2 regions of the Labrys okinawensis genome follow, and region 1 is predicted to be linked to the other one. Evidence: riboswitches for the same ligand, from Rfam matches in the RefSeq annotation. Region 1 holds a riboswitch; the other holds the start of a gene.
What was found. Region 1 has a riboswitch for thiamine pyrophosphate ahead of thiB (thiamine ABC transporter substrate binding subunit). Riboswitches for the same ligand answer to the same signal wherever they lie in the genome.
Positions count from the first base shown of each region.

Region 2: another riboswitch for thiamine pyrophosphate. It lies ahead of thiC (phosphomethylpyrimidine synthase ThiC); the one in region 1 lies ahead of thiB (thiamine ABC transporter substrate binding subunit).

Region 1 is NZ_CP178864.1:2,884,517-2,891,777, reverse strand. It holds gene ade (adenine deaminase) at 1-131, opposite strand, end outside; gene ACMDCR_RS13440 (ATP-binding cassette domain-containing protein) at 242-871, opposite strand; gene ACMDCR_RS13435 (ABC transporter permease subunit) at 858-2,411, opposite strand; gene thiB (thiamine ABC transporter substrate binding subunit) at 2,488-3,489, opposite strand; TPP riboswitch at 3,556-3,670, opposite strand; gene ACMDCR_RS13425 (HAD family hydrolase) at 3,768-4,430, opposite strand; gene ACMDCR_RS13420 (ABC transporter ATP-binding protein) at 4,498-5,439, opposite strand; partial or broken gene ACMDCR_RS13415 (ABC transporter transmembrane domain-containing protein) at 5,531-6,166, opposite strand; gene mobA (molybdenum cofactor guanylyltransferase MobA) at 6,499-7,119, opposite strand; gene ACMDCR_RS13405 (sulfurtransferase TusA family protein) at 7,188-7,261, shown strand, end outside.
Region 2 is NZ_CP178864.1:905,898-913,158, reverse strand. It holds gene ACMDCR_RS04420 (ABC transporter substrate-binding protein) at 33-1,310, opposite strand; gene ACMDCR_RS04415 (YbaK/EbsC family protein) at 1,784-2,248, opposite strand; TPP riboswitch at 2,453-2,560, shown strand; gene thiC (phosphomethylpyrimidine synthase ThiC) at 2,652-4,508, shown strand; gene thiO (glycine oxidase ThiO) at 4,492-5,505, shown strand; gene thiS (sulfur carrier protein ThiS) at 5,483-5,680, shown strand; gene ACMDCR_RS04395 (thiazole synthase) at 5,801-6,583, shown strand; gene ACMDCR_RS04390 (thiamine phosphate synthase) at 6,580-7,191, shown strand; gene thiD (bifunctional hydroxymethylpyrimidine kinase/phosphomethylpyrimidine kinase) at 7,188-7,261, shown strand, end outside.

The DNA of each region.
Region 1 (7,261 bases):
CCGATAGCGATGTCGGTCTGCGTGAGATCGCCGCTCACGAGATCGAGAAGCCGCACATTCTTGATCACGAGATCCGCCGGCTCGGCACCTCGCCCCTGGGCGATCAGTCTGGCAAGCGCGCTGGCGTCCATGCGGGCGATTCCCTCTCTACGCAAAGAAGGAAGCTTAGACCTTGGCGTGTGCAGCGCAACAGCGACCGTGATCCCGCGCGTATCCTCACAAGCGATACGCTCGGAATGACCTACACGATCCGCCCGTCCGCCACGGTCAGGATCTGATCCGCCCGTCCCTCGATATCTTCGGGCGTATGGGTGGTCATCAGCACCGTCAGCCCCTTCTCGCGCCGCAGTGTATCTATGAGGTCGATCATGCCGGCGCGCATGGCCGGGTCAAGGCCGGTGAGCGGCTCGTCCAGCAGCAGCAGCGGGCGCGTGGTCAGCATGGCGCGGGCCAGTGCGACGCGCTGGCGCTGCCCACCCGAGAGCTCGGAAGGCAGGCGCTTCTCCAGCCCAGCGAGGCCGACATGATCGAGCATGGCGGAAATGGCGCCCCTGTCGGCCGCAGACAGCCTTAGCGACGGCGACAGGGCGAGGCCGGCATTCTGCAGCGCCGTGAGATTGGGCAGGAGATTGTGATCCTGGAAGACGATAGCGACCGGCCGCTGCGAAGGTTTCACCGGCAGGAGGTCTAGCCCCTCGAAGCTGAGGCTGCCGCTCGACGGCCTCTCGAAGCCGGCAATGGCGTGGAGCAGGGTCGATTTGCCACCACCAGAAGGACCGACCATCGCCGCCATGCTGCCGCCTGGGACAGAGAGGTCGTAGACACCCGTCCAATCATCGATGACGATGGTAAGCTTGTCAGCGACGAGCATGCCGGCCTCCCAGCCTGTCGGCCACCAGAAAGAGCACCAGCACCAGCCCGGCCAGCAGGGCAGCAATGCCATCGGCCTCCTCGATGCGGTAGGAGCCGAGCTTGGCGTAGAGCAGCGAAGGCAAGGTCACCAGCCCCTCCGAACCGAACAAGGCGACCACACCGAGGTCACCAAGCGACAGCGCCATGGCGAAGGCGAAGGCCGCGGTGGCCGAGGGCGCCAGCAGCGGCCACTCGATCAGGCGCAGCCTGGTCCAGCCGGTCATGCCGAAGCTTTCGGCGAGGCGTCCATAGCGGTCCTGGGCGAGCGCCATGGGCGGATCGACAAGGCGGTGCACGAAGGGCAGCGCCATCATGGCATTGACCAGGATCAGGGCCGGCGTTGCGATCAGATCGGCCGCACCGAAAGCCCGGGCGATGACATAGAGGCCGGCAGCAAAGGCGAGAGGCGGAATTGCCAGGGCCAGCAGTGGAGCCGAGGCCATCAGCCGCGCGGTCCGGGCCCAACCGGAAGCACCGAGGGTGGCGCGAGAGCGCGAGAGCAGCAGCGCTGCACCGAGAGCGAGCGTGGCGGCTGCGATCGCGACGGCGAGGCTGGTGCCGAGGGCTCGCGGCACCTGCGGGTCCAATCCGGCCAGCAATGACCTTCCGGCCCAGATCACGGCCAGCAAGGGTGGCACGATGAGAAGAAGCGCGATGACGAGCACGGCAGCGTCCATGAGGTGGAGCGCCATCCCCCGCCGGTCCGGCCGCTCGATGCGGCGGCCCAGCGCGGCGACCTCCGGCGTCGAGACCAGCAGGGGGGCTGCGAGCACCACAAGCACCACCATCGCGCCAATCTGGAGCAGGGCGAGCACGGCCGCACGGGCGAAATCGGCGTCGGAATGGATGGCCTGGTAGATCGCCACCTCGAAGGTCGCACTGCCTGGGCCGCCGCCGAGGGTGAGCGGGATGGCGAAGCTGGTGGCGCAGGCGATGAAGATCAGGAGGCCGAGTGCCGCCATGTCGCGCCGCAGCACTGGCCAGTCGATCAGGCGGAATACGGCGCCCGAGGGCAGGCCGAGGGAAGACGCCAGGCGCCAATGCTCGCCCGGTACTGCCTCCAGCGCGGCCAGGAAGACACGGGCTGCGAAGGCGCCGTTGAAGAAAACGTGGACTAGCAGGATGCCGGTGAGACCATAGATGGCGAGGCCGGGCAGGCCGATGGCGCCGAGGACGGCGTTGACGATGCCGACACGGCCGAAGATGCCCGCAAAGGCAAAGACGGCGACAATCGAAGGCAAGGCGGTGGCTACGCCGAAGAGTGCCAGCAGCAGGCGCCGCCCTGGGAAATGCCGCCGCGCCAGAGCCAGAGCCACCAGCGCGCCGAAGATCAGGGAGAACAGCGTCGAGAGCAGCGCCTGGTAGAGCGTGAAGCTGGCGATCGAGACGAGATAGGCAGCATTGCCCTGCCACGGTTCGCCGCCTGCCGCGAGAAAGAGGCTGGCGAGGGAGGCAAGGACAAGAGCAGCCAGGGCAGCGAGAAGGGAGAGACCGGACATTCAGGTTTGTGGTGTGACGCTGCAGAACGGGGGGCAACACCAGCGCACATAAGTTGACCTGCCGTACATCAACCCCTCACTTCGCCATGGCAGCCAGCCATTCGTCGATCCACGCCTTGCGGTTCTCGGCGAGCTTGGCGGGGTCCGACATCAGTGCCTTGGCGGGAACCGGCACGGCCTTGAAGCTATCAGGTAGGCCCGCGGCTGGGGTCTTGGCGGGAAACATCCAGTTGGTCTCGGGCAGCACGGCCTGGCCTTCGTTCGACAGCAGGAAGCTCAGGAACTGGCGGCCGAGATCCTGCTGCCTGGAGCTCGCTACCAGGCCCGCGACCTCCACCTGCACCTGATGCCCTTCCGGGAACATGGCGGCATGGTAGTTCGTCTTCTTCTCGACCTCGATGTGATAGGAGGGCGAGGTGGAGTAGGAAAGCACCATGTCCGCCTCACCCTTGAGGAAGAGGCCATAGGCTTCCGACCAGCCCGGCGTGACGGTGACGATGCGGGGCTTGAGCTGCTTCCAGGCGTCGGCCGCCTTGTCGCCATAGACAGCCTTCATCCAGGCGAGCAGCCCGAGGCCCGGCGTCGAGGTGCGCGGATCCTCGATCACCACTTTCGGGCCGTCCTTGTTCTCGACGAGCTCCTTCAGGCTGGCCGGCGGATTCTTCAGTTTGTCGCCATCATAGACGAAGGCGAAATAGCCCCAATCGAAGGGCACGAAGGTCTTGTCGGCCCAGGGCTCCGGCAAGGAAAGGCCATCGGTGGCCAAACCATGCGGCACGAACAGGCCCGACTTTTCCGCCTCCCCCATCAGATTGTCGTCGAGGCCGACGACGACATCCGCCTTGGTGGAAGTGCCCTCCAGCTTGAGCTTGGCGAAGAGCGCGCCGCCGTCATCGGCGGTCACGTAATTGATCGTGCAGCCACATTTGGCCTCGAAGGCGGTCTGCAACTGCTTGCCGGGGCCGTATTCGCCCGAGAAGCTTTCATAGGTGTAGACGGTGAGAGCCGGCTTATCCTGTGCGTGTGCCGCGGTGGCGAGCGCTGCCAGAGCGATGGCAGCCAGGAGTTTCTTCAGCATGAGCGTCCTCCAAATCGATAGGTGATCGAGACGGACAGCGAGAATGAAGAAAGGGCAGTGGAAGCATGCTGCTTCAAGGCTCATCCCTCCGCCGGTACGATCCGGATCAGGTTCGATGGGTTGGCCTAAAAGCACCGTGCTTCCCGCCTCTCAGCCCTTGCAGGCACCCCATGAGACAATCTGGTGTTAGCGCGTTCGCAGGGGGAGGGAAAGGCAATTCTTTGCCGGCTCGTGGGACGGGGATCGAAGGGGCGGACAAGATGTCCGCGCTCTCGCTATCAGGCGAGGCCGAGACGCTGCGCCGCGAAGGGCAGAAGGCGGGGATCCTCATAGTCGGGAATGGCGAGATCGACGCCTTCGGCCAGCATGGCGGCTTCGCTCATGCCCGTCGTCAGACCGACTACGCTGAGCCCCGCCGCCTTGCCGGCCGCGATACCCGAGCGGGAATCCTCGAAAGCGAGGCTGGTTGTGGCGCGACCTTCGAGATGTTCGAGGCCCGCCAAATAGGGATCGGGGAAGGGTTTGGGCCTCGCCACCTCGGCGCCGATGACAACGAGCGGAAAGCGCTTCACGAGGTCGAGGCCCCGAAGCTGGTGCTCGGCATTGGCCCGCGGCGCATTGGTGACAACGCCAACCGGCACGCCATTCTTGCCTAGCCAGTCGAGGAAAGCCGTCAGTCCCGTGGCCGGCTCGACCTTGACGAAGAGGCGGCGAAACATCGCTTCCTTATCGTTGATCAGCGCGAGCCCGGCTTTCTCGTCGAGGCCCTTGAGCAGGCTCTTCAGAAGCAGGCTGTTGGGCGAACCCATGACGTCGGTGCGGTAGGACTCCTCCGTGAGGTCGATGCCATGCGGCGAGAGCATGTGCTTCCACGCCTCGTAGTGCAGATGGTCGGCATTGACCAGGGTGCCATCAAGATCGAACAGGGCAACGGACTTCACGGAAACGGAGACCTTTCAAGGCGTTTTCAAGAAAAAGCCAATAGGCTTGTTCAATGAAGAAAATACGTCAAAGCAATAAGTTAGAGCGCATTGCGGCTAGTGACACCGAGATTTGCTCTACACCGGCGAGTTCGAGCTCTTCGCGGAACTGCACGGCGTGGAGATAGGCATAGCGCCCGCCGCGGGCGAGCAATTGCTCATGCGTGCCCTCTTCGACCACGCGGCCAGCCTCGATCACGCAGATCTTGTCGGCCTCCTGGATCGTCTGCAGGCGATGGGCGATGACGACGACGGTGCGTCCGGCGCACAGATCGTCGAGCGCATTCTGCACGGCCTGCTCGGATTCGGAATCGAGCGCCGCCGTCGCTTCGTCCAGCAGGATCATCGAGGCATCGCGCAGGATGGCGCGGGCGATGGCGATGCGGGCGCGCTGGCCGCCGGAGAGCTGCAGGCCGCGTTCGCCCACCTCGGTATCGTAGCCCCGCTCGAAGGCCTGGATGAAATCATGGGCATAGGCCGCCTTCGCCGCCGCCTCGATCGCTTCCTGCGAGGCGCCGGGATGGCCGAAGGCGATGTTCTCGCGGATGGTGCCTCCGAAGAGGTAGACGTCCTGGCCGACATAGGCCATCGCCTCGCGCAGGCTGCCGATCGAGACCTTGCCGATATCCTGGCCGTCGATGGTGATCACCCCCGATTGCGGCTCGTAGAAGCGCAGGATCAGGTTGACCACCGTCGACTTGCCGCCGCCGGACTGGCCGACCAGCGCCGTCGTCTTGCCAGCCTCGACATGGAGCGAGAGCTCGCGCAGCACCGGCTCGTCCGGCTTGTAGCCGAAGGTCACCCTGTCGAAGACCACGGTGCCGCCCTTCTTCACAAAGGCCGGCTTGGCCCGTTCGACCGCCCCCTCCCCGGCGGGCGTGTCCATGATCTCGTAGAACATGCTGACGCCCGCGATCGCGGCGTTGAGGCCGACATTGGTCTTGGCCAGCGCCTTGGACGGGGCGTACATGGCCAGGAAGGCGAACAGAAACGAGGCCAGCCCCCCCAAGCGTCAGTTCGCCATTCGTGATGCGCCAGCCACCATAGACGATCACCGCCGCCACGGCGACGCCGGCCATCGTGTCCATGATGGGATCGGCGCGGTAGGCCAGGCCGGCCATCTTGTTGGCCGCCGTCTGCGCCTCGAGGATGCCGGCTTCCATGCGCCGGCGCATGGCGTCCTCCATGCCGAAGGACTTCACCACGCGGATGCCCTGGGAGGTTTCCTGCAGGGTGCCGGTGATCTGGGTGGAGCTTTGATATTGCCGTCTCACCAGGCGCCCGACCCGGCGCGTGACATAGCGAAGCCCGAGGATCGCCGGCGGCATCACGATCATGGCGGTGAAGGCCAGCAGGGGATCGCGCACGAACATCACGACCACGAGCGAGATGACCTGCAGCACATTGGTGACCAAATCCACCAACAGGTTGGAAGCCCCGCGTGCGGAACTGGCAACAAAGCCGTTGGAGGTGACCATTTCGCTGGAATGGCGCGCCGTGAAATACGCCATGTCCTGCTGCACGACATGGTCGAACAGGCGCCTTTGGATGTTGGCGATGATGCTGTTGCCGATCCTCGCCATGATCGTATCCTTCAGGTAGCCCGATACGCCCCTGACCAGAAACACCACGATCGCCGCCACCGCCAGGCCGGCAATCGTGCGCAGGCTGACATCGCCCCCCAAGGCGCGGATCACCGGTCCGATCAGCCAGGCCAGCAGCCCCCCATCGCCGCTTCCACAGCGCCCGCCGCGATCGAGGCCGCATAGAATTTGAGATTGCGAACGCCCTCATCCCGGAACAGGCGCCGCAGCAGCGGGATCGCGTCAATGGGGATCTGCTTCGAAATATTGGTCTTGGTGGTGGAAATGACAACAACTCCCGTACTCGCGCGCGCTTCTAGCATTCACAGGGATGCAAGGCCAGTTTCTTGCAGGAAGGGCATTTCGGAGTGGCAGTCTCCGACTGCAGTTTTCCCTCCACCACGCGTGCCCGTTCCAAGAATGGTAGTCGGAGACGATCACCCCGCTCACGCCTGCGGCCAGCGCTCCAGCAGTGCCCTCGCCTGCACCATGCCGTCCGGATCGTTGACATTCATGAACGGATCGAACGGCTCGGCGGGCCATGCCACCTCGACGAAACCGTGCCGCCGAAGGAAGGTCTCGACCCGCCTTTGGTTCTCTTCGACCAGCGCGACCCTCAGGACCTGCCGCAGATGCACTGGCCAAAGCGCCGCTGTCGGGTGGCGCCTGCCGCCGGAGACGCTGACGGCGCCGCCCTTCCCCCCGACCGCCGCGCGGAGCCGGGCCACGAGATCGGCGGGGAGGAACGGCGCATCGCAAGGCACGACCACAACCTCGGCAAAGCCCACCTGCGCCGCGTGGTCGAGTCCGGCCAACACACCGGCGAGCGGTCCGGGAAAATCAGGAAGTGTATCCGCCAGGATCGGCAGGCTGAGCTTCGCCAGGCGGCTGGGATCACCATTGGCGTTGAGGAACAGCACCTGGACCTGCGGTGTCAAACGCGCGACGATGCGCTCGAGGATGGTCGCTTCGCCGAGCCGGGAAAGGCCCTTGTCGCCTCCCCCCATGCGGCTCGACAGGCCGCCGGCGAGGATGAGGCCCATGGTTGCGTCGTTGTTCGGTGTCATGTTGCCATCATGACAGGGTCACGGCGTGCAGACAAAGGTTGAACGCGGTCATCGAGACGGCTACAGCCATGGCAATGCCCGGCACCGCCCCCCCTTTTGCGTCCGATGAAGCGCTTCGCCTCGATCTGCGTGGATTGAAATG
Region 2 (7,261 bases), 2.0 Mb from region 1:
CGGCCACTCCTTTAATTATTTAGCCAGCTCCATTATTTCTTTTTCTTCGCTACCAATTCCTTGGCATAGTCGTTGAGCTCATCCAGGCTGCCCTTCACATCCGTCCGGGTGCCGGCGATCAGTTCTTCGAGTTCGATGCCCCAGCGGTCGCCCAGGGCCGGCCAGTCGGCGTCCTGCCAAAAGTTCACGGCGGTGACCTTGGCGGTGTCCGAGAGCGCCTTGGAAAGGTCGGCACTGAATTTCTGGTTGAATGCCGGGCTGGTCAGCACGCTGGTGCGATTGAGGCCGCCGAAATTGCCGGCGTCGAGATTGCGCTGCTCATTCTCCTTCGAGGTCGCCCAGGCGATGAAAAGACCGGCGCATTTGCGCGCATCATCGTCCTTGTTGCCCTTCACGCCGATGGCAAGGCCGTGGGCATAGCCGCCGCCGGTCAGTGGCGAAGGCGGGGCGGCAAAACCGACCTTGTCCGTCACCTTGGAGACCTTGGGATCGAGGGCGAGGGCGCCGAGCGGGCTCGATTCGATCAGCAGCGCCACCTGGCCGGAAAGGAAGGCGCCGGTCGATTCATCCCAGCTGCCCGTCTTGGTGCCGGGAGCGGAATATTTGAACAGATCGAGATAGGTCTGTGTGGCCTTCACGCCGGCATCGGAATCGAAGGTCGGCTTGTCGCCGTCGAACCATTGCCCGCCGAAACCTTTGAAATAGGGCATCCAGCGCCAGACATTGGCACCCGAACCGCGCTGTCCGCGCAGGGCGATGCCATAGACGCCGTGATCGGGATCGTGCAGCTTCTTTACATCGGCGATCAGGTCATCGAGCGTCGTGGGTGGCTTCAAGCCGGCCTTGTCCAACAGGTCCTTGCGGTAGACCATGAGGTCGCCGCCGCCGGTGACCGGCGCAAAATAGGGCTTGCCATCGAAGGTCGCGACCTTCTGGCGGCCGGGATCGAAATCGGCGAAATCATACTCCTTGGGATAGTAGTCAAGGACCGGATAGATCCACTTCGAGGACGCAAAGAGCGCGACGTTCGCCTCATCGATATAATAGACGTTGTATTTGCCGATGGTGGAAGCATCCGCGCGGGACTTTGCGCGCCGGTCGTTCTCGTTGAGATAGTCGATCTGGAAGCTGGCGCCGCTCAGCTTCTCGAATTCATCCTTGTTTTTCTCGTTGAGAGCGAGACTGTCTTGAGGCTGAGCCAGCACGCGCACGGTATTCTTGCAAATGCCGTCAGCTTGAGCGGCGACTATGCCTGCGGCGAGAGCCATGACAGCACCCACAGCGGCGCCGTAGACCTTGGATTTGTTCATCAGCGTTTCCTCTATATATTCTGGTGCAGAGTAGGGTTAGCTCTGGCATTGCCTTACCGGCGTCCGGCTTCTGTGGCCGATATGCCTGGTAGGACGTAGGAATCTTGATTGAATTCTCAGCGCATCGAGATTTGACCCCTCGTTATGCCCACGACCACCGGCCGGGTGCTCCGGCCTGACCGTTAAATGTGGGACACTACCATACTACGAAGTCGGGCATTCCAGCGCAGAGGCCATAAAGGCAAGGCCCCGCAGTCGGCCAGTCGATGTCGGTAGAAGGGGCGCTCCCAATCGGAGCGCTTGCGCGTTTTCGCGACATTTTGGCAGAGTTTGATATGCGACGCCCCGGCCCGTCAAGGACTTTGGTCAAGCGCGGCTCTCAAGCGCCATCATTAGCAACCATGAAGGCAGATGGCTCCCGAGGCGCTACCGCGAGCAGGAGGGATTCAGGCAGTTTACGTCAACCGGTTCCTCTATGCCTTGACATGCGCCACGGTGCCGCCGGTCACGCGCACCAATTCGACCGGGGAGGTGCGGAAGGCATGGGTGGGCGAGCCCGCCGCGGCCCAGATCGGATCGAGCACCATCAAATCCTCATCGATCAGGATCAATGCGGGCGCCAGATGGCCGACAGGCGCCACCCCGCCGACGGCAAACCCGGTGACCTGTTCCACCCAGGCGGGATCGGCGCGTTCGATCTTGCGCCCGAGCGCCGTCCCCACCTTGGCGCGGTCGATGCGGTTGACGCCGGAGGCAACCACCAGGACGGGGGTCTCGCCGCTGCGGAAAATGATCGACTTGGCGATCTCGGCCTCTGTGCATCCCACCGAAGCCGCCGCCTCCGCCACCGTATGCGTGCCCTCTGCAAACTCTGTGATGGTATCGGGATGGCCAGCCGACAGCAGGGCCTGCCGGACACGATCGACGGAATGGGGCATGGGAGGACTCACGCGATGGGCGGAACAAGGTAGCCAAGAAGGGCCGCCCTTCCAAGACGGAGTGAGGATCGGAGGTCGATCACCGATCGACAATCTTGGAAACGTTGTGTTCGCAGGAAGGGGGAAATGTCGATCGGTGATCGACCCTCCAATCTCGCATCTCATCCCCCTCTGGACGCCAGGCGATTCCGGGTCTAGGCTGACAACCGTTCCGAGGGGTGTCCCGCGCAAGCGGGGCTGAGATGGCCCAGAGCCGAACTCTTCGAACCTGATCCGGGTCATGCCGGCGAAGGGACGGGAACTGCGGGCCTGGCATCAGGCCCAAGGACCAGGTTGCAATACCAGGGTCCGCCCAGACAATCGTCGCCCCGGATCTCCAACACTCGCTTCGAGGAGGAGATCCATGAACTACCAAGCCCCCAAAGACAAAACAGCTGCGCCGCAAAGCGTCACCACCGGGCCGATCCAAGGTTCGCGCAAGGTCTATGCCGCGCCCGCCTCGCATCCCGGGATGCGCGTGCCCTACCGCGAAATCTGCCTCGGCGATCCCGCGCTCGAGCCCGTGCGCGTGTACGACCCCTCCGGCCCCTATACGGATGATGGCGCGGCCATCGACCTGCAGCAGGGCCTGCCCGCCGTGCGCGACGCCTGGATCGCCGCCCGTGGCTTTGCCGCCATCGAGGGCCGCGCCGTCAAGCCCGAGGACAATGGCCATGTCTCGGCCGAACGCCTGGTGCAGCCTTGCCCGGCCGAACGCGTTCTGCGCCGCGGCGCTGACGGCCAGCGCGTCACCCAATACGAGTTCGCACGCGCCGGCCTGATCACGGAAGAGATGGTCTATGCCGCCTTCCGCGAAAACCTCGCCCGCGAAAGGGCGCTGGAGGGCGCTGCAGGGCGGAGAGCCGACGGTGAGGATTTCGGCGCCGCGATTCCCGACTTCGTCACGCCCGAATTCGTGCGCGACGAGATCGCGCTGGGACGGGCCATCCTGCCCGCCAACATCAATCATGCCGAGCTTGAGCCGATGGTCATCGGCCGCAATTTCCTGGTGAAGGTCAACGCCAATATCGGCAATTCCGCCGTGACCTCCGGCGCCGCCGAGGAGGTGGAGAAGCTTGTCTGGGCCACGCGCTGGGGTGCGGACACGGTGATGGACCTTTCCACCGGGCGCAACATCCACAATATCCGCTCATGGATCATCCGGAACTCTCCCGTGCCGATCGGAACCGTGCCGATCTACCAGGCGCTGGAGAAGGTGGACGGCGATCCGCTCAAGCTCGACTGGGAGGTGTTCAAGGACACGCTGATCGAGCAGGCCGAGCAGGGCATCGACTATTTCACCATTCATGCCGGCGTGCGCCTCGCCCATGTGCCGCTGACGGCCCGGCGCGTCACCGGCATCGTCTCGCGCGGCGGCTCGATCATGGCGCGCTGGTGCCTGGCCGGCCATCGCGAGAACTTCCTCTATGAGCATTTCGCCGACATCTGCGACATCATGCGCCGCTACGACGTCTCCTTCTCGCTCGGCGACGGCCTGCGCCCCGGCTCGATCGCCGATGCCAACGATGCCGCCCAGTTCGCCGAGCTTGAAACCCTGGGAGAGCTCACGAAGATCGCCTGGGACAAGGGGTGCCAGGTGATGATCGAGGGGCCTGGACATGTGCCCATGCACAAGATCAAGCAGAACATGGACAAGCAGCTCGCCGCCTGCGGCGAGGCGCCCTTCTATACGCTCGGGCCGCTCACCACAGATATCGCACCGGGCTACGACCATATCACCTCCGGCATCGGCGCGGCGATGATCGGCTGGTTCGGCACGGCGATGCTCTGCTATGTCACGCCGAAAGAGCATCTCGGCCTGCCCAACCGCGACGATGTGAAGACCGGCGTCATCACCTACCGCATCGCTGCCCATGCCGCCGATCTCGCCAAGGGCCATCCGGCCGCCCGCATCCGCGACGATGCGCTCTCGCAGGCGCGCTTCGATTTCCGCTGGGAGGATCAGTTCAACCTCTCGCTCGATCCGGATACGGCACGCGCCTTCCATGACGAGACCCTGCCGAAGGACGTGCACAAGGTCGCTCATTTCTGCTCGATGTGCGGGCCGAAATTCTGCTCGATGAAGATCACGCAGGATCTTCGTCAAGAGGTGCGCGACATGGAGGCGCTGGCCATGGAGAAGGCAGCAGCCGAAGGCATGGCGGCCAAGTCGCGCGAGTTCCTCGAACAGGGCGGAGCGCTCTATGTTCCGGCCGGGTAAGCGCGAGCACATCGCCGTGGTCGGGGCCGGCGTCGCCGGCCTCGTCGCGGCGCTGGAATGTGCTATGCGGGGCGCCGAAGTCGAGGTGCTGGAGCGCGCGCCCATCCTCGGCGCACGCGCCTGCTCCTGGCTCGCCGGCGGCATGCTGGCGCCCTGGTGCGAGCGCGAGAGCGCCGAGCCCGCCGTGATGGAACGTGGCCAGCTCGCGCTCGAATGGTGGCCTCGTCATTTCCCCGACACGGTCCAGCGCGGTACGCTGGTGGTGGCCCCGCCCCGCGACGAGAGCGAGATTGCCCGCTTTGCCCGTCGCACCCAGGCGCATGTCGCGGTCGATGCCCTCGGCATTGCCGGGCTTGAACCCGATCTCGCCGGCCGCTTCCAGCGGGGCCTGTTCTTTCCACGCGAGGCCCATCTCGACCCGCGCCGCGCTCTGGCAGCTTTGGCCGGTGCGCTGGAGGATCTCGGCGTCGTCCTTCGCTTCAGCGTCGAGGCCGATCCGCAAGCGCTCGTGGCCGATACCGTGCTCGACTGCCGGGGCTTCGCGGCCCGTGAGACCTTGCCCGGTCTGCGAGGCGTGCGCGGCGAGATGGTGATCGTCAGGGCGCCCGGCGTGACGCTGTCGCGGCCGGTGCGCTTCCTGCATCCGCGCTTCCCGCTCTATATCGTGCCCCGCGCCGGTGCCCATTTCATGATCGGCGCCACCATGATCGAGAGCGAGCATCCGGGGCCGCCGACGGTGCGCTCGGCCATGGAACTGCTCAATGCCGCCTTCACCCTGCACCCTGCTTTTGGCGAAGCCGAAATCGTCGAGCTCGACGCCGATCTGCGCCCGGCATTCCCCGACAATCTGCCACGCCTGACCCGACAGGGCCGGGTCCTCTCCCTCAACGGCCTGTTCCGCCACGGCTTCCTGCTCTCGCCGGCCCTGGCTCGGGAAGCGGCCGACCTCATCCTGCCGCGCAAGGAGGTACGCTATGACCTTGACCATCAATGGTGAGACGCAGGAGGCCGCCGCCGAAACGCTGGCGCGGCTGCTCGAGACGCTGGAACTCGCCGAGGCCGTGGTGGCCACGGCGATAAACGGGCGTTTCGTGCGCGCGGCGGATCGCGGAAGGACCGCGCTGCGGGATGGGGATTCGGTTGAGATTCTCGCGCCGATGCAGGGAGGATGATCCTGGGAGCGCGGACGTCTCGTCCGCCTCTTACGCTTCTACAAGCGTCACGGTTCCGCGATGCGGACGAGACGTCCGCGCACCCAGGAACCCACGCCCTCCCCTCGAATGAGCCACTTCATGACCGACCCTCTCACCTTCTACGGCACCCCGTTCGCCTCGCGCCTCCTTCTCGGGACGGCGCAATATCCCTCGCCCGCCATCCTTACCGAGGCCGTGGGCGCCTCCGGAGCCGGCATCGTCACCGTGTCGCTGCGACGGGAGGCGGGGTCGCAGCGCAGTGGCCAGACTTTCTGGCAGCTGATCCGCGACCTCGGCGTCCGCGTGCTGCCCAACACCGCTGGCTGCCATACGGTGCAGGAGGCCGTCACCACCGCCGAGATGGCGCGGGAGGTGTTCGGCACCACCTGGGTCAAGCTCGAAGTCATCGGCGAAGCCGATACGCTGCAACCCGATGTCTTCGGCCTGGTCGAGGCCGCGCGCATCCTCGCCAGGGACGGCTTCGAGGTCTTTCCCTATACGACCGAGGATCTCGTGGTCGCCGACCGGCTGGTCGAGGCAGGCTGCAGGGTGCTGATGCCCTGGGGCGCGCCGATCGGCTCGGGCCGCGGCCTCAACAATGTCTACGGTCTGAGGGCGTTGCGTGCGCATTTCCCCGGCATTCCCCTGGTTGTCGATGCCGGCATCGGCACGCCCTCGCATGCGGCGCAGGCGATGGAACTCGGCTATGACGCCATCCTGCTCAACACGGCCGTAGCGAAGGCGGGGGACCCAGCCGGCATGGCGCGCGCCTTCGCCCTCGCCATCGAGGCCGGGCGCCTCGCCTTCCTTGCCGATCCGATGACGCCGCGCGACATGGCGGCGCCCTCTACCCCCGTGCTTGGTCAGGCGGTCCTCGCATGAACGGACTCGATCCCTTCTACCCTGTGGTCGACAGCGTCGACTGGGTCGCCCTCCTCGTGAAGGAAGGTGCCAAGCTGATCCAGCTGCGCATCAAGGAGCGCAACGACGAGACCGTATTGCCCGACGTCACGGCCGCTCTGGCACTCTGCCGAGCCGCCGGCGCGGAACTCGTCGTCAACGACTACTGGCGGGCTGCGATCGAAGCCGGAGCAAGCTTCCTGCATCTCGGCCAGGGCGATCTCGACACTGCGGATGTGCCGGCCATCCGCCGCGCTGGGCTGCGGCTCGGCATCAGCACGCATGATCATGCCGAGCTTGAGCGGGCGATCCGTTTCGATCCCGACTATGTCGCCCTGGGCCCTATCTATCCGACCACGCTCAAGGCGATGCCCTTCGCGCCGCAGGGGCTCGCGCGCATCGGCGAATGGAAGCGGCTAATCGGGGGCCGCCCCCTCGTCGCCATCGGCGGCATCTCGCTGGAGCGGGCGCAGGGCTGCCTCGATGCCGGCGCCGATGTCGTCGCCATGGTGAGCGACGTCACCAGGCATCCCGATCCGCCCGCCCGCATCCGCGACTGGCTGGCGGCGACGCGGCATCCGGCGGCATGATACCGACGGTTCTCACCATCGCCGGCTCGGACTCGGGTGGGGGAGCGGGCATCCAGGCCGATCTCGCCGC